4 regions of the Comamonas sp. AG1104 genome follow, and region 4 is predicted to be linked to each of the others. Evidence: predicted binding sites of a transcription regulator. Region 4 holds the regulator's gene; each other region holds the start of a gene.
The links. The regulator FNR, encoded in region 4, switches genes on or off when oxygen is low (the NO sensors DNR and NnrR bind a similar motif). The targets are predictions, from matches to a motif close to TTGATNNNNATCAA.
Positions count from the first base shown of each region.

Region 1: the regulator FNR is predicted to act here: its motif matches at 2,827-2,840, upstream of DFO48_RS07890 (HAD-IC family P-type ATPase).
Region 2: the regulator FNR is predicted to act here: its motif matches at 1,713-1,726, upstream of cyoA (ubiquinol oxidase subunit II).
Region 3: the regulator FNR is predicted to act here: its motif matches at 1,742-1,755, upstream of DFO48_RS11165 (DASS family sodium-coupled anion symporter).

Region 1 is NZ_QQAS01000002.1:704,114-708,553, reverse strand. It holds gene DFO48_RS07890 (HAD-IC family P-type ATPase) at 1-2,554, opposite strand, end outside; gene DFO48_RS07885 (tripartite tricarboxylate transporter substrate binding protein) at 2,909-3,901, shown strand; gene DFO48_RS07880 (cupin domain-containing protein) at 4,062-4,440, shown strand, end outside.
Region 2 is NZ_QQAS01000001.1:593,637-598,076, forward strand. It holds gene cyoB (cytochrome o ubiquinol oxidase subunit I) at 1-500, opposite strand, end outside; gene cyoA (ubiquinol oxidase subunit II) at 563-1,618, opposite strand; gene DFO48_RS02605 (MFS transporter) at 1,957-3,297, shown strand; gene DFO48_RS02610 (tripartite tricarboxylate transporter substrate binding protein) at 3,417-4,415, opposite strand.
Region 3 is NZ_QQAS01000003.1:590,464-594,903, reverse strand. It holds gene rpoA (DNA-directed RNA polymerase subunit alpha) at 1-612, shown strand, start outside; gene rplQ (50S ribosomal protein L17) at 744-1,127, shown strand; tRNA gene DFO48_RS11175 (tRNA-Met) at 1,168-1,244, shown strand; gene DFO48_RS11170 (hypothetical protein) at 1,329-1,646, opposite strand; gene DFO48_RS11165 (DASS family sodium-coupled anion symporter) at 1,915-3,420, shown strand; gene DFO48_RS11160 (alkylhydroperoxidase domain protein) at 3,430-4,020, opposite strand; gene DFO48_RS11155 (CMD domain protein) at 4,017-4,440, opposite strand, start outside.
Region 4 is NZ_QQAS01000001.1:283,703-288,142, reverse strand. It holds gene DFO48_RS01300 (sulfite exporter TauE/SafE family protein) at 1-172, opposite strand, end outside; gene hemN (oxygen-independent coproporphyrinogen III oxidase) at 176-1,558, opposite strand; gene fnr (fumarate/nitrate reduction transcriptional regulator Fnr) at 1,827-2,549, shown strand; gene DFO48_RS01285 (hypothetical protein) at 2,613-2,876, opposite strand; gene DFO48_RS01280 (FixH family protein) at 3,134-3,439, opposite strand; gene ccoG (cytochrome c oxidase accessory protein CcoG) at 3,566-4,440, opposite strand, start outside.

The sequences.
Region 1 (4,440 bases), on a different contig from region 4:
TGAACAGCAGTTGCACCAGGGTGACGCCGGCCACGCCAAGCAGCACGGCCGGGGTGCCCAGGACGCCACGCAGGCTCAGCGAGGTTCCTTGCGTATAGCGCACACTGAACAGATAGAAGATCTCCATGATCACCAGCGCATTGACCACGATGGTGCGAGCCAGTTCGACCGAGTCGCCGCGGCGCAGCGACCACTCGAACATGCCGAAGCAACCCAAGGCAAACAGCACCGAGACCAGGGCGACACGCCACAGCAGGTAGGGCTGCAGCAGTTGCTCGTCCGGCGAGCGCGGCTTGCGCTGCATCAGCGTGGCCTCGGGTGGTTCGAAGGCCAGCGTCAGACCCAGGGCCACGGCAGTGACCAGATTGACCCAGAGAATCTGCACCGGAGTGACGGGCAGGGACAGGCCCAGCAGAATCGCCGCGACGATGACAATGGCCTGGCCACCGTTGGTCGGCAAGGTCCAGGCAATGACCTTGCGCAGGTTTTCGTAGACAGTGCGCCCTTCCTTGACGGCGGCGACGATGGTGGCGAAGTTGTCGTCGGCCAGCACCATGCCCGCAGCCTCCTTGGCGGCAGCCGTGCCGGTAATGCCCATGGCCACGCCGATATCGGCCCGCTTGAGCGCCGGCGCGTCGTTGACGCCGTCACCGGTCATGGCGATGACGCTGCGATCCGCCTGCAGGGCCTGCACCAGGCGCAGCTTGTGTTCCGGGCTGGTTCGGGCGAATACCGTGGAGGCACGGGCCACATCGATCAGCTGGGCATCGTTGAGTCCGTCCAGTTCATGGCCCGAAGTGACGCGGATGGTGTCGGCCAGCGCCAGCTCCCTGGCAATGGCGGCCGCCGTGGCGGCATGGTCGCCGGTGATCATCTTCACGGCAATGCCGGCGCTGCGGCATTCGCGTACGGCCTCCTTTGCCGATTCTCGCGGCGGATCTATCATGCCCAGCACGCCAAGCAGGGTCAGGTCCTTGACGTCGGCCATGTCCACGCTGCCCTTGGCATCCTCGGGCGCGAAGCTGGCCAGACCCAGCACGCGATAGCCTTTGGCCGCCAGGGCATCGACCTGCTCCAGCCAATAGGCGGCATCCAGCGCCTGCACGCCGTCGGCACCCTGCTGGTCGCGGCACATGGCAAGAATCTGCTCCGGAGCCCCTTTGACGAAAACCACGGCTGGAGCATCAACCGGGCGGTGCAGAGTGGCCATGTAGCGGTGGACGGCATCAAAGGGAACTTCGTCGAGTCGGCGCCAGTCCTGGCGCAACTGCTCCACATCGAGACCGGCGCGCGCCGCGAGCGTCACCAGAGCTCCCTCCATGGGGTCGCCCTCGACCACCCAGACCTTGCCTTCGGCATGTCTTACATGGGCGTCGTTGCAAAGTGCCGCGCCTGTGGCGAAGTGCAGCAACTGCGGATGCAGTGCAGGATCAATCTCCTCGCCCGCCAGGGTGAAACGCCCTTGGGGGGCATAACCTTCGCCCTCTATGTCGAAGCTGGCACCGGGCAGCACCACGGCGCGCACGCTCATTTCGTTGCGTGTCAATGTGCCGGTCTTGTCGGAGCAGATGACCGAGACGGCGCCCAGTGTTTCAACCGCCGGCAGACTGCGCACGATGGCATAGCGTGCGGCCATGCGCTGCACGCCGATGGCCAGCGCAATCGTCATGACCACGGGCAGGCCTTCGGGGATAGCCGATACGGCAATGCCCACCACGGCGATGAAGGCGTCGGCTGTGTCGTAATCGCGCACCCATAGCGCGAAGCAGAACATCAGCACGGACAGGCTCAGGATGGTGATGGTGAGCTGGCGCGCGAAACGATCCATCAGCCGCGTCAGCGGGGTGGCCAGTGTCTGCACCGAACCCAGCATGGTGCTGATCAGGCCCAACTCGGTACGAGGGCCTGTGGCCACCACCACGCCCAGGCCTTGCCCCGCGGCAACCAGCGTGCCGGAGTAGGCCATGGAAAAGCGGTCGCCGAGAGCGGCATCGGCGGCCACCGGATCGGCCGACTTGTCGACGGCAACCGATTCCCCGGTCAGCATGGCCTCGTCCAGCTTCAGGCTGCTGGCGCGCAGCAGGCGCAGATCGGCCGGGACGCGATCGCCAGCCTCGAGCAGCACACAGTCGCCGGCAACCAGTTCCTCAGCAGGCACCGCCATGCGCAATCCGTCGCGCAGCACATTGGCGCGGCTGGAAACCATGGCCTTCACGGCGTCCAGCGCCTTCTCGGCACGGCCTTCCTGCACGAATCCGAAGACCGCATTGATCAGCACCACCGCGAGGATCACCCCCGTATCGACCCAATGCTGCAGCAAGGCGGTGACCACCGCCGAGCCCAGCAGCACATAGATCAGCAAATTGTTGAACTGCGACAGAAAGCGGGCCGGCATGCTGCGTGAAGCGGCGGCTGGCAGAGCGTTGGGGCCCTGCTGCTGCAAGCGCTCGCGGGCCTCGCCGGAGCTCAGCCCGGCGGCAGTCGATTGCAATTGAGCGAGTACGGCATCGGTCGACAACGCGTGCCAGGCGGCAACGCGACTCTGTTCCTGCATCTGAGACTCCCTGACGATTCAACTGAAACGCTTGTGAGCCGGATCTGTGCCCGGTTGGCTGGCTACCGCGGAGAAGGCGCCGTTGCATGGTATGCGCTCGGCAGGCCTTGCCACTGACTATAAGCAGGAATATCGATCATTGATTGACCGCTGCGGGCTGATTGCCTGCGCCAGCCAACGCTACCGCTGGTTCAGCCCGCTCTAGCTGCGCGCGGCACTGCCTAAAAATCAGTTGAACTGCTGGTTTCCATGGATTCCTTCTCCCATGGAATTTCATGACAATCAATTGAGTTTTGTTGAGCAATTCAACGCCAATCACTGAATCAACCTTCACCACAAATAATTGTGGGACTTATGAATCCAGACCGCGCCACTCTTTCCCGCCGACTTTGCATCGCCTGTGCCATGACCAGCCTGTTCGCAGGCGCTGTGCAGGCACAGGATGCCTATCCCAGCAAGCCCATCCGCATCGTGATTGGCTATGCCCCGGGCGGCTCCGTCGATATGGTCGGCCGCGTGGTCGGGGACATACTGGCCAGGCAGTTGAACGCCACCGTCGTGGTCGAGAACGTGCCGGGCGCCGCAGGCGTGGTGGGAGCACAGCGCGTGGTATCGGCCAAGCCCGACGGCTACACCTTGCTGGCAGGCTCCAGCAACGAAATGGCGGGCACCAAGTTTGTGAATGCCGCGCAGAAGTACGATCCGGCTGTGGATCTGACCCCGGTGAGCCTGACCGCCCTGGCCCCCAATCTGTGGGTGGCCGGAGCGCATGTTCCTGCCAAAACCGTGGATGACTTCGTCAAACTGGCCAAGGCCAACCCTGGCAAATACAGCTACGGCAGCCCCGGCATTGGCTCGACACCGCATTTTTCGGGAGAGCTGATCAAGAAGACTGCGGGTGTCTACCTCGTGCACATCCCCTACAAGGGCTCTCCGGCCATGACCAGCGATCTGGGCGGCGGCAACCTGGACTTCGCCATCCTCTCGCCGATGGCCGCAGCGCCGCTGGCGCAGTCAGGAAAGATCAGGATTCTGGGCGCCACCACGGCCACCCGCATCGCCACGCTCAAGGAGGTTCCTGCGCTGGCGGAACATCCCGCGCTCAAGGGCTATGCCCTGAGCGGCTGGTTTGCCCTCGCGGCTCCCAAGGGCCTGCCCCCGGAAGTGCTGGCCAAGCTGCAAAAAGCGATACAGACAGGCCTTGCCGACCCGGCCATCCGCCAGAAGCTGGAAGCAGCTGGAACCCCGCCCGCCAAGGGCAATGAAAGCCTTGCCCAGGTGATGCGCACAGACATGGACAAATACGCCGAGCTGGTGAAGTTCGCCCGGATCACGGCCGACAACTAAGGCAGCGGCCTGCAGCGCCATATCTCTTCTGCCCGCAGGGCCTTGCATCACCGCGCCCGGCGGTGTTCTCCGCGCCCCTGCGACTAGGGCTGCCCCCATGGCATGCCCGCGCTCCTTCCCGGTACAAGTGACAGGTTTCACACATCCGGAGGGATATCTGATGATCTTGATTCGCCGCGCCAGCTTTTCGAGCCTGCTTTGCAGCAGCGCCTTCGTGCTGTTCAGCCAGAATGCCCTGGCTCAGGCTGCATCACCCCAGCCGGGTGCGGCCCAGCCGGGTGCGGCCCAAACCGGAGGCCTGTCCCGGACCATGGTCGGCAAGGCTGATGTTTCGGTACCGGGTCGCGAAGCCGTGGTGGCCAAGGTGGAGGTCGCCCCAGGCTCGCGCGCGGGTCGCCACACCCACCCTGGCGACGAGATCAGCTATATCAGCGAGGGTGAGGTTGATCTGCTGATCGACGGCCAGCCGCCGCGCACGCTCAAGGCCGGCGAGACCTTTGTCGTGCCCGCGGGTGTGATTCATGACGCACACAACGCCA
Region 2 (4,440 bases), 310 kb from region 4:
AGCACGGCGCCGCCGGTGGTCATCCAGAAGCTGAAGTTGTTCAGGAACGGGAAGGACACGTCACGTGCGCCGATCTGCAGAGGAACCAGGTAGTTCATCAGGCCGGTCACGAAGGGCATCGCCACGAAGAAGATCATGATCACGCCGTGGGCCGTGAAGATCTGGTCGTAGTGGTGAGGAGGCAGGTAGCCCATGTTGTCGCCAAAGGCCATGGACTGCTGCAGACGCATCATCACGGCATCGGCAAAGCCGCGCAGGAACATGACTAGACCGAGGATCATGTACATGATGCCGATCTTCTTGTGGTCGATGGAGGTGATCCAGTCGTTCCACAGCGGAGCCCAGAGGCGGAACTTGGTGATGCCGCCGACCACGACGAGGCCGCCAAGCACCACGGCAATAAAGGTCAAGAGCACGATGGGCTCATGCGTCATGGGAATCTGGTCCCATGTGATACGGCCCAACAGCCAGTGGGAGGCCGGGGTTGTTGTTTCAGACATGTTGAGTCTCTTCTGTCGTATTGGAGCGGCTGAGCGGTGAGCGCATCCGCACCGTGAACTACTTATTGCTGTGCGACAGCTCCGGAGGCGGCGACTTCGTCGAGCAGAGCGACAACGCGGTCAGCGTCTTTGGAAGTGCAGACATCCAGGGGTAGGGTCACGCTGGAGGTCTTGCTGTGGTGTGCAGGTGGCCTGCCGCCGGCGGCGTCGATGGCCATCATTTCGTTCATGCACATCTTGCCGTCTTCCACGCAGCGGTTGAGGACCTTGTGGTACAGGCCTTCGTCCACGCTGGCGAAGCGTTCAACGGGGTTGCGCTCGCTGGGCTTGGCCAGATCGATATAGGCATCGCGTGTCAGGGTCTTGCCTTCGGTCTTGGCCTTGGCAATCCACTGATCGAACTGCTCGTTTTCCAGGCCGTGGAACTTGAAGGTCATGCCCGCAAAACCAGCGCCGCTGTAGTGAGAGGACTTGCCGCCATAGACACCGGGCTTGTTGATCACGGCGTTCAGCTCGGTCTGCATGCCGGGCATGGTGTAGATCATGCCGGCCAGATCAGGAACGTAGAACGCGTTCATGGTGTGGGTGGAGGTCAGCTTGAAGTGAATGGGGCGATCCACCGGGGCAGCCACTTCGTTGACGGTGGCAATGCCTTGCTCAGGGTAGAAGAACAGCCATTTCCAGTCCAGCGACACGACCTGGATCTCCAGAGGCTTGACGTTGGGGTCCAGAGCCTTGGTCGAGGAGATGCGGTCCAGGGGACGATAGGGGTCGAGCTTGTGGGTGCTGATCCAGGTAATGGCGCCCAAAGCGATGATGATGAGCAGGGGAACCGTCCAGATCACCAGCTCCAGCGCAGTGGAGTGGTGCCATTCGGGGTCGTACTTGGCTTCGGTGTTGGACTGGCGGTATTTCCAGGCAAACAGCAGCGTCAAAAAGATGACGGGGACGATGATGAGCAACATCAGCAAAGTGGCCGTAATGACCAGGTCGCCTTGCTGCTTGGCGACATCGCCAGCTGGGTTGAGGACGACGGCCTTGCTGCAACCGGCGAGGGTTGCGGTCAAAGCGGCCGCTGAGAGCCACGCGGGCCCACGGATTTCCTTGATTTTTAACATGCTTTAGGCGTGACAAAGTCGCGCTTAGGTGTAAACGCGGATTACTGGATCTCGGCAAATGTAATACCAAACAGGGGCTTGTCCATTGGACATTTTGTCCAAGGTCAACAGCTCGGGATTGGAAATGCGCTATGCGACAAGGGTTTAGCCGCTTTGGCGTGTAGACAAACTTTGAGTTGACAGGGCTTGAAATTGTCAAATCAGCCCTCAGAAACGGGGCCCGCAGGTGGCTGGGCTGACAGTGTTCAGGGCAAAAACTCTATTGCAGCTGCACATGCTTGGGCGTAGAACGGAAAGCGTCCCCGGGACTGAAAAGTAAGACAAGGAGTTGTACCTTTATGACAAGCATGAACCCGTCCGTTGGTCTTACTCAGCAAGACTATGAGAACTCGGAAACCTTGGCCTATGCGGATACCGACGAGGATGTGACCCCCGGCGAGATTGCCGTGGGGGTGATCATCGGGCGCTCTTCCGAGTACTTTGACTTCTTCGTGTTCGGCATCGCCTGCGTGCTGGTGTTTCCCTCGCTGCTGTTTCCCTATCTATCCAAGCTCGACGGCACGCTGGCCGCGTTTGCCATCTTCTCGCTGGCCTTCGTGGCCCGCCCCGTGGGCACGGCGCTGTCCATGGCCGTGCAGCGGGCCTGGGGCCGTGCCACCAAGCTGACTCTGGCGCTGCTGCTGCTGGGCGTGTGCACGGTGGGCATGACCTTTTTGCCCAGCTATGAGACGGCCGGCATGAAGGCCGTCTGGGCGCTGGTGATCCTGCGCATCGGCCAGGGCCTGGCGCTGGGTGGTACCTGGGACGGCTTGCCTTCGCTGCTGGCAATGTCCGCGCCGCCGAACAAGCGCGGCTGGTACTCGATGATTGGTCAGCTCGGGGCGCCGCTGGGTTTCATCATTGCGGCAGCGCTGTTTGCCTTTCTGTACTCCAACCTGACGGCCGACGAGTTCATGAGCTATGGCTGGCGCTACCCCTTCTGCGTGGCCTTCGCCATCAACGTGGTGGCGCTGTTTGCCCGCCTGCGCCTGGTCGTGGGCCAGTCCTATACCCAGCTTCTGCAGGAACGCGAGCTGGAGCCCATCAGCGTGACCAGTCTCATGGCCAACGAAGGCCGCAATGTGATGATCGGGGCTTTTGCCGCGCTGGCCAGCTTTGCGCTGTTCCATCTGGTGACCGTGTTCCCGCTGTCCTGGATTTCCATGTATTCCGACCAGTCCATGACAGAAGTGCTGGTGGTGCAGATCATTGGCGCGCTGCTGGCAGGCGCGGCCATCATGCTCTCGGGCTGGCTGGCGGACCGTGTGGGTCGCCGCAACACCCTGGGCACCATGGCCTGCCTGATCGGCATCTTCAGCTTTCTGGCGCCCTGGCTGCTGGGCAGCGGCAGCACCGGCAACAATGTGTTCATCCTGGTGGGCTTTGTGCTGCTGGGTCTGTCCTACGGCCAGGCCTCGGGCACCGTGACCTCCAACTTCTCGTCGCGCTACCGTTACACCGGCGCGGCCCTGTCCACGGATATGGCCTGGCTCATCGGTGCGGCGTTTGCGCCTCTGGTGGCCCTGGGAGTCTCGGCAAAGTTCGGACTGGTGGCTCTGGGTATCTATCTGCTGTCGGGCGCCTTGTGCACGCTGGCTGCCCTGGGTATCAACCGTGCCATCGAGGCCCGCGATCAATAAGAAGGTTGCTCGCTTCTCTGCAAAACGCCCGGTGTTTGCATCGGGCGTTTTTCCTGATGCCGCAGCGCATGAAAAAGCCGCCTTCAAGAGGCGGCTTCTTTACGGATGGGCGGGCTGGATCAGTCCAGAGCCAGACCAGCCTTCTTGATCACTTCGCCAAAGCGCTTGCTCTCTGAAGCCATGAAGGCCTTGAATTCGGCGGGTGTGGGGTTGAAGGACTCGTAGCCGAAGGCGGCGAACTTTTCCTTCACGTCCTGGCCGGTCAGCGCCTGGCGGACATCGGTGCGGATCTTCTCGACCACGGCGGCAGGGGTGCCGGGGCGCACGGCCAGGGCGTTCCAGCCGATGGCTGCGAAATCCTTGGGGCCGCCCGATTCGGACACCGTGGGCACGTTCTCGAAGCCAGCAATGCGGCTGGGAGCCGCCACCGCCAGGAAGCGCAGCTTGCCGCCACGCACCAGAGGACCAGCAGTGCCCAGAGAGCCCAGGGCAAAGGTCAGCTCGCCATTGGCAACGCCCTGGTAGAGCTGGCTGGTTTCCTTGTAGATCACGTGCTCCATCTTGGTGCCGGTCTGGTTTTCCAGCAGCGCCGAGCCCAGGTGCACGGGGTTGCCCACGGACCAGGAACCGTAGTTAAGCTTGCCGGGATGCGCCTTGGCATCGGCGATCAGATCGCCGATGGTCTTGTAGGGGCTGTTGACGGGCACGCAGACAAAGAAGTAGTTGCGGAACAAGGGCATCAGGATGTCGAAGTCCTTGTTCAGGTCGTAGGGCAGCTTCTTGAACAGGTGGGGGTAGGCCGCGATGTGGACGTTGTCCAGCTGGATCATGTCCGTGCCGTCAGTCGCGCCACGCTTGAATTCGTTGATGGCGATGAAGCCGTTGCCGCCGGGACGGTTTTCCACCACCACGGGCTGGCCCCAGGCGCGGCCCAGCTTGTCGGCCACCAGGCGCGAGATGCCATCAGGGCCGCCGCCTACGGGGAAGGGGTTGATGATGCGCGAGGACTTGGTGGGCCACTTGTCGCTCTGGGCGAAAGAGGGGGCTGCCACGGCTGCAGCAATGGCGCCAAGTGCGAATGCAGCTTGGCGACGGCTCATATTGAGCTTATGGGTCATTTTGTCTCCCTGGAAGGATGTCGAT
Region 3 (4,440 bases), on a different contig from region 4:
CTGTCGCAAGGCGGCAAGCTGGACATGCAGATCAAGGTGGAAAAGGGCCGCGGCTATGTGCCCGGCAACGTGCGCCGCTACGGTGACGAATCGACCAAGTCGATCGGCCGTATCGTGCTCGACGCCTCGTTCTCGCCCGTCAAGCGCGTGAGCTACGCTGTCGAATCCGCACGTGTGGAACAGCGTACCGATCTGGACAAGCTGGTTCTGGAAATCGAGACCAACGGTGCCATCACCGCTGAAGACGCAGTGCGTGCATCTGCCAAGATCCTGGTGGAGCAACTGGCAGTGTTTGCCCAGCTCGACGGTGGCGATATCGCCAGCGTGTTCGACGCTCCTGCCGGTGGCCGCGGCGCTGCCACGTCGTTCGATCCCATCCTGCTGCGTCCTGTGGACGAGCTCGAGCTCACCGTGCGTTCTGCCAACTGCCTCAAGGCAGAGAACATCTACTACATCGGTGACCTCATCCAGCGTACCGAAAACGAGCTGCTCAAGACTCCTAACCTGGGTCGTAAGTCGCTCAACGAGATCAAGGAAGTTCTGGCTTCCCGCGGTCTGACTCTGGGCATGAAGCTTGAAAACTGGCCACCAGCTGGCCTGGAAAAGCGTTAATTGCTACAATAGAGGACTTTGCTAGAGTTGATCTGGCAAAGTCCAAGTGCCTCGGGCAGTACCTGATACGGCTGCCTGATTTAATTTAGAAAAGATCTCCGGATAAAAACGGGGAGCAAAGGAAAAGCACCATGCGTCACGGCAACGGCCTCCGCAAACTGAACCGCACTTCTGCACACCGCAAGGCAATGCTGCAGAACATGATGAACTCGCTGATCGAGCACGAAGCAATCAAGACCACGGTCCCCAAGGCCAAGGAACTGCGTCGCGTGATCGAGCCCATGATCACTCTGGCCAAGGTTGATACCGTGGCTAACCGCCGTCTGGCTTTCGACCGCCTGCGCGACCGCGACAGCGTGACCAAGCTGTTCAACGTGCTGGGTCCCCGCAACGCTCAGCGTCCCGGTGGCTACACACGTATCCTGAAGATGGGCTTCCGCGTGGGCGACAACGCTCCCATGGCCTATGTGGAACTGGTCGAGCGCGCTGAAGAAGCCGCTGCAGCAGCTGAATAAGCCAGGGCAGGCTGCAAAGCCTGCTATAATTTGGAAATACCGCGCGATGGAGCAGTCTGGTAGCTCGTTGGGCTCATAACCCAAAGGTCGGAGGTTCAAATCCTTCTCGCGCAACCAAATTGAAAAAGGTCACGACATTGTCGTGACCTTTTTTTTGTCCATTTTCTCCATGGGCCAGAAGGCAGCACCCGCCTTAGCTCGTCATACCCCTGATTGCGTGCCTGAGCGACGGCGCAGGTGCTCGCGTACGCGGTCGGCGATCACCTGGGCGATCTCCGGGCTCAGCACCTCGCTGATATGCAGTACCTCGGTGTAGTGCAGATAGAGCAGGCCGCGCAAGGTCCTGAATGCCGTGTCATGTTCGGCACCGCAGATGCCGGCATCATTGGCCAGCACGCGCTCCACGGCACCGGGGTCGAGCAGCCGGATCTTGCAGATAGCTGCCTGATGCAGGATCTCTAGGTCTATTGCCTCAAGGCGGTTTTCCCATTCATCGGGCAAGAATCGATTCGCTGGCATGTAGGGTGGCTCTCCTGCTCAATCCATGGACGTCTGTCCCAGACCCGGATGCTGGCATACCCCGGGTCCGGCCGTTGGTTTTGCTTCTACAAGTCTTGATGCTTATCAAATGCCGGCAAGGTGAAGGTTGGCCTGGGGTCGCGACCGTGCGGCACTGCATCATGATGCCAGTCTGCGACCTGACCACCAATGCCCGTCCGTGTCTCCTGGAATTCTCCGAGCTGAGGTATGGTGTCTCGATGCGCTGCAGGTAAAGAAAAGGACTTGTATGTTCGAGAAAATCGTCTCGATGTTCCGCTACCTCAAATCGGCCGTGCCGTTTCGGCTGGTGCCTGCACTGGTTGCCACTCTGGTGCTGATTGGTCTGCTGCTGACGCCGGTGCCGGCCGGGCTGGATGCCAAGGCATGGCAGCTGGTGGCCATCTTTCTGACGACCATCGTGGCGATCATTCTCAAGGTCATGCCCATAGGCGTGATGGCGTTGATGGCGATTGTCATCGTGTCGCTGTCCCAGGTGACCTCCAGTTCCTCCAAGGGGGCGATCACGGATGCGCTGAGCAGCTTTGCGAATCCCCTGATCTGGCTGATCGTGGTGGCTGTTCTGATCTCGCGCGGCCTCAAGAAAACGGGGCTCGGCAACCGCATCGGATTGCTGTTCATTGCGCTGATGGGCAAGCGCACCATAGGCATAGGTTACGGACTTGCGATCTGCGAGTTGGTGCTGGCCCCGTTCACGCCCAGCAACACGGCGCGCGGCGGCGGCATCGTGCATCCGATCATGAAGTCCATTGCCAATGCCTTCGAGTCGGACCCGGCCAAGGGTACGCAGGGCAAGGTCGGGACCTATCTGGCACTGGTCAACTACCACTCCAACCCGATCACCTCGGCCATGTTTCTGACCGCTACGGCGCCCAATCCTCTGGTTGTGGACCTTGTGGCCAAGGCCACGGGCCAGTCCCTGCATCTGAGCTGGACAAGCTGGGCGCTGTACATGCTGCTGCCAGGCCTGCTGTGTCTGCTGTTGATGCCGCTGGCAGTCTATCTGCTGTCGCCACCCGAACTCAAGGCCACGCCCAATGCCGTGGAGTACGCGCGCGCCGAGATGGCCCGCATGGGGCCGCTGTCAGGCAAGGAGCGGGTGATGCTCGGGACTTTCGGTGGGATGCTGTTGCTGTGGGCGAATGTGCCGCAGATGCTGTTTGGTCCGGCTTTCACGCTGGACCCGACCGTGGTGGCTTTTCTCGGTTTGTTCGCCTTGATCATCACGGGGACCATCGATTGGGATGACGTGCTGTCCGAGAAAAGCGCCTGGGACACCCTGATCTGGTTCGGTGCCCTGGTCATGCTGGCCGAGCAGCTCAACAAGCTGGGGGTGGTTGCCTGGTTTGCCGAGGGCTTGAAGAATGCCATCGTCGCCAGCGGCCTGGACTGGCTGCCCGTGGCTGCCATTCTGGTGGGCATCTTCGTTTTCTCGCACTATCTGTTTGCCAGCACCACGGCCCATATCAGCGCCATGATGCTGGCCTTTCTGACCGTGGGGGCGCAACTGATCCCAGCCGACTACGTCGTGCCCTTTATGCTAATGATGACGGCCGGCTCGGCCATCATGATGACGTTGACGCACTACGCGACCGGCACATCGCCCATCATCTTCGGTAGCGGCTATGTGACTCTGGGTGTCTGGTGGCGTGTGGGGGCCGCGATGTGCGTGCTGGAGTTGCTGATCTTTGCTGTCGTCGGCAGTGCCTGGTGGAAGTTGCTGGGGCTGTGGTGACCTGCGGCCTCAGGTGGCCGTATGCAGGGGCTCGCCCAGAGACAGCATGAGCCGGTTGGCCCAGTTGAAGAAAGCCGTGCCTTGCAGGGCATCGGAGATGGCCGCGTCGTCGAGGCCGGCGGCGCGCAGCGCATCTATATGGCTGGATTCCAGCGCGGGCGGTGTCTGCGTCAAGGCCACGGCGGCGGCGACGATGGCATTCCAGCGAGGGCCCAGGTCGGTGCCCGGACCTTCATCGAGCAGGCGCTGCACATCGGCAGTGCGATGTGAGAAATGCGTGGCAAAGCGCGCATGTACCGAAGCGCAGTAGATGCAGCCGTTGGTGCGTGAGGTTGCAGCTGCTGCCAGTTCACGCTCGGCGCGCGGCAGGCCGGCGTCGGGGTTGTAGAAGATGTCCTTGTCGGTGCGCGTGCGTGCTCCCAGTGTGTCGGGGTCGCGCGCCAGCAGCCGGAAATAGGGTGAACGCGCGCGCGCCGCGTCCACAAGCCCCGCATGGTGGCGCTCGCTCAGCTCGCTCTCCTGCAGCGGAGCTATCCACGGCTGCCAGTCGAGCTGTTCCTGGGTGAAGACCTGGGGGGAGGTGTTGTGCGTAGTGGTCATGGCTGGGCTTGAAGGGCGATGGTGGAAGATGCCGTGGCGGCTGCAGCTCGTGCTCCGAGCACGCGCAGCCCCGCCACGAGGCGGATCTGGAAGGACAGGAAAGAGGCGAGCTGGGACAGGATGACGATATCGGTCTCGCTCCAGCCGGCCTGCTGCAGCGCCAGCAGGGCCTGGGCACTCGCATCGCGTGGGTGGTAGGCCAGCAGATGGGCATGGGCCAGCGCGGCGCTCAGGCGCGGGCCCAGCAAGGCCGCATGCGCCGGGTCCACGGCGTAGCTGGGGCCGCTCTGGTCCTCGCGGCTCAAGGGCCCGGCCGGATAGATCCCGTAGGGGCCGTGCGGGCCGCTGCCGGGCTGCAGGCTGGCAGCGCGCCCGCGCACCACTTCCGAGCTCACGGCATCGGCCAGATCGGCATCCTCG
Region 4 (4,440 bases):
GGCTAGTACGCAGCCACTGGCGTTTTTGCAGGCCGTGCACGGCAATGGGCTGCCCGCCACCGATGGGCTTCGCTGCTGTGACCACACTGCAGGGGGCAGCGCACATCACAAGACAATGGGGCCCACCCACGAGCCCCATGATCAAAGCAGTCCAGACCAGCGAAAACAACATGCGCTAGATGATGCGTGAAAAGCGGGCGCGGTTCCGGTCGGCCTGCAAATATCGGTCAAACAGCATGGCTACTCCGCGCACAAAAAACCAGCCCAGGCCGGTGACCTTGAAGCCCTCGACGGACAGTTCGACCAAGCCGTTGCGCTGCATCTCCGCCAGCGCATCGAGCTCCGCAGCGAAGTACTCGCGGAAATTGATGAGCCAGGCCTGCTCCATGGGTTCATACAGGACGGAGCCCTGGCACATGATGGACATGATGACGGCTCTGCGTACCAGATCGTCACGCGAAAGCGCCAATCCGCGCTGCACGGGCAGCACGCCACCATCGACGGCGTCGTAATACTCTTCAAGAGTCTTGACGTTCTGACTGTAGGTCGCGCCCACCTTGCCGATAGCCGATACGCCCAGTGCAATCAGATCGCAATCAGGCTGGGTGCTGTAGCCCTGAAAGTTGCGATGCAAGCGCCCCTGACGCTTGGCAATGGCCAGAGAGTCGTCAGGCAGTGCAAAGTGGTCCATGCCTACATAGACATAGCCGCCATTCATGAACGCATCGATTGCGCCGGAGAGCATGTTCAGCTTGTCCTGTCCCATGGGCAGGTCTGCCGATTCGATCCGCCTTTGCGGTTTGAAGCGCTCGGGCAGATGCGCATAGGCATACAGCGCAATGCGATCGGGGCGCAGCTCATTGACCTGTGCCAGCGTGCGCGCAAAAGACTCGGGCGTCTGTCTGGGAAGACCGTAGATCAGGTCCACATTGATGGAGACAAAGCCCAGGCGGCGCGCCTCGGCCACCAACGCAAAGACTTGCTCGGCGGGCTGCTCGCGGTGCACCGCTTTCTGCACCGCGGGATCAAAGTCCTGCACGCCAAAGCTCAGTCGATTGAACCCCATGTCCTTGAGAGCTCTCAGCCGCTCGTTGCTGACGGTGCGCGGATCGACCTCGATGGAGTACTCGCCCGCCGGATCCAGCTTGAAATGCTCACGCATCAAGACCATCAGTTGCTGCAACTCGGCATCGCTGAAGAAGGTCGGTGTGCCTCCACCCAGATGCAGCTGGCTTACGAGCTGGCCTTTGCCGCAATGCTCGGTATGCATGGCCAGCTCTCGACTCAGGTAGTCCAGATACTCGGCAGCCTTTTCATGATGCTTGGTCACGATCTTGTTGCAGGCGCAGTAATAGCAAAGCGACTCACAGAACGGCACATGCACATAAACGGACAGGGGCAAAGCGCGCGAGCCGGAATGCGTCTTGCGCTGCTTTAGTGCCAGTATGTAGTCGTCTGCACCAAAAGCCTCAACAAAACGGTCGGCTGTTGGGAACGATGTGTAGCGTGGGCCGGGGATATCAAAGCGGCTCAGCAACTCAGGCGTGACTGCGGTCATAACTGGGAGTTAGGGTGCGCCCACACACTGTATGGAGCATATTTCAATGGAAATCAGATCCTGAAAATCATGCCCAAAATAGGCAAAAGCGCATGTTTTTGAACGAATATAGGCAATGTGCCCCAAGGCAATCACCCTGTCCTTGATGAAAATCAAGAGACTTCAAGGCAAGTGCTGCGACAATTTGATCCATCTCATCTTCAACCACGAGGTCAATGACCAGCGCGACTCTCCACTCTGTGCCTGTCTGCGCGGTTGCAAAAAGCCCATGAATCTTCAGACCATCAAAGCATCCTGCTCCAACTGCAATCTGCGTGAACTGTGCATGCCCATGGGCCTGGACGATGAACAAATGGAGCGCATTGACGAGATTGTGGCCACGCGCCGCAAAATCAAGCGCGGCGGGCTGCTGTTTCGCAATGGCGAAGAGTTCACTTCCCTGTATGCCATTCGAACCGGCTTCTTCAAGACCAGCGTGGCCACCGAAGACGGACGCGATCAGGTCACAGGCTTTCAGATGGCGGGCGAAATCATTGGTCTGGACGGCATCGTCAACGACCACCACACTTGCGATGCCGTGGCCCTTGAAGACGCCGAGGTCTGTGTCATGCCGTTTGACAAACTGGAGCAGCTCTCGCGCGAGGTCACGGCCCTGCAGAACCACGTGCACAAGGTCATGAGCCGCGAAATCGTGCGCGAGCATGGCGTGATGCTGCTGCTGGGCAGCATGCGCGCAGAAGAGCGCCTGGCGGCCTTTGTGCTGAACCTGGTCCAGCGTCTGTCGGCACGCGGCTTTTCGAAGTCGGAGCTGGTGCTGCGCATGACGCGTGAAGAAATCGGCAGCTATCTGGGCCTCAAGCTGGAAACCGTGAGTCGCACCTTCTCCAAGTTCGCCGAGGAAGGCATCATCGAAGTCAAGCAGCGCCACCTGCGCATTCTGGATACCGAGGCGCTCAAACGCATCGTCAACAGCCAGCAATGCCAGAGCTGAACCGAGTCAGCAGATGCACTCAAGACAAAGCCCGCGGACAGCGGGCTTTTTTGTCTGGGCGAATTACTCGGGCAGAGGCTCGGAAACAATGCCGCCATTGAGATCGCTGACGGAGCGCCCCAGCATCACCGTCATCGCACCTCCCATCAGGGTCACGACCCAGAAGGCAAAAAAAGCGACCGTATAGATGGCCTGGCGCGACCAGTCCAGAGGGGAGCCCAGCCAGTGCACATCCAGCGGGTCCACAAAGGCAAAAACCACCATCTCCATGATTGCCGCCGCCAGAAAGGCCGGCCAGACAATCCACATCCAGCGTCGAGCATCCATCCTGATTCTCCTTGGGCTGTGGGCTTGGTCATATTTTGCACAACAGTGGTGACCATTCATGCAGGACTGCGGGCATGCACCGTGGCGGGAAACCCTGAATTACTCTCTTTTCAGTAGCACCCTGCGCCTTCCTAATAACAAAAAACCATTTATTGCTGCATCAACGTTAGACAGAGCATGCGCAGCACGCTCTGATTTTGATATCGGGAACAAAAAAGGCCGCAAAAGCGACCTTGGCGGAGCAAGCGCCGGAGCGCTCAGCGATCCAGCGGATGATCCTTGGCTGGAGTGGCCGCATGATTGCGGCCGGTGACTGCAGGGGCCATGCTTTTTTCACTTTCGCTCAGGCGCTGGTTGATTTCCATGCCATGGCGGTAGTAGTCAGGGTCAATCACGGGATCGGGCCTGCTCAGTGCGATGTATGCGGTGACAAAGCCGGCAATCACCACGATCACAGGGCCGGCGATGATGAGCCAGACATGGGCAAACTTCCACCACGGCTTGCCGTCCTCGGGGTGGATGATCTTGGCCGTTTGCGAGACCTTGGCTTGTGCTGCCGACATGATGAAACCTCTTTCCAAAATTCTGGCCACCCAGGCACATATGGCAAGGTGGCATAGATTGCTGCCGATTGGCAGTGTCCTTGTCCGGCCTCCGTGATGGCCCACGAAGACCGGCAAGACCTGGCATTAACGCGGCACCAGGAATACCGTCTTCTCGGAAATACGCCCTGCTCCGGCAGTCACTGCATCCACATTGAAGTGTACGGGGTGCGAGCCGGGAGCTGCTGAGCCATACGGAATCTGCAGCCGCACCGCAATGCCGCGCGTCTCGGCAGGGCCAACGGTCACTTCCTGCTCGGATGCGACTTCCAGATTCTCCAGGCCCACGGCGCTGATACGGTAGTGCTGCTCGGACTCGGTGGCGTTCATGATCTGCAGACGGTAGACGTTCTCCAGCTTGCCTCCCGCCACGATGCGCGAAAGCGCAGCACGGTCGCGAATCACGTCGACCTTGAGCGGCTCGCGCAGCACCAGACTGGCGATCATGGCGGCGCTCAGGGCCACCAGCACGGCCGAGTAGATCAACACACGGGGGCGGAAAATGCGGCGGATCACCTGCACCTGCTTCCAGGCCTTGGCCACGGCATTCTGAGTGGTCAGCCGGATCAGGCCGCGCGGATACTCCATCTTGTCCATCACGGAGTTGCAGGCATCGATGCACAGACCGCAGCCAATGCACTCGTACTGCAGCCCTTTGCGGATATCGATGCCCACGGGGCAGACCTGAACGCAAAGCTTGCAATCTATGCAGTCCCCCAGACCCTGAGCCTTGTAGTCAACGTCCTTCTTGCGCGGACCACGAGCTTCGCCACGTTCGGCGTCGTAGCTGACGATCATGGTGTCCTTGTCGAACATGGCACTCTGAAAGCGTGCATAGGGACACATGTACTTGCAGACCTGCTCGCGCATATAGCCAGCATTGCCGTAGGTGGCGAAGCCGTAGAACGCCACCCAGAAAATCTGCCAGTTGCCCTGGAAGGCCATCAACTCCACACCCAATT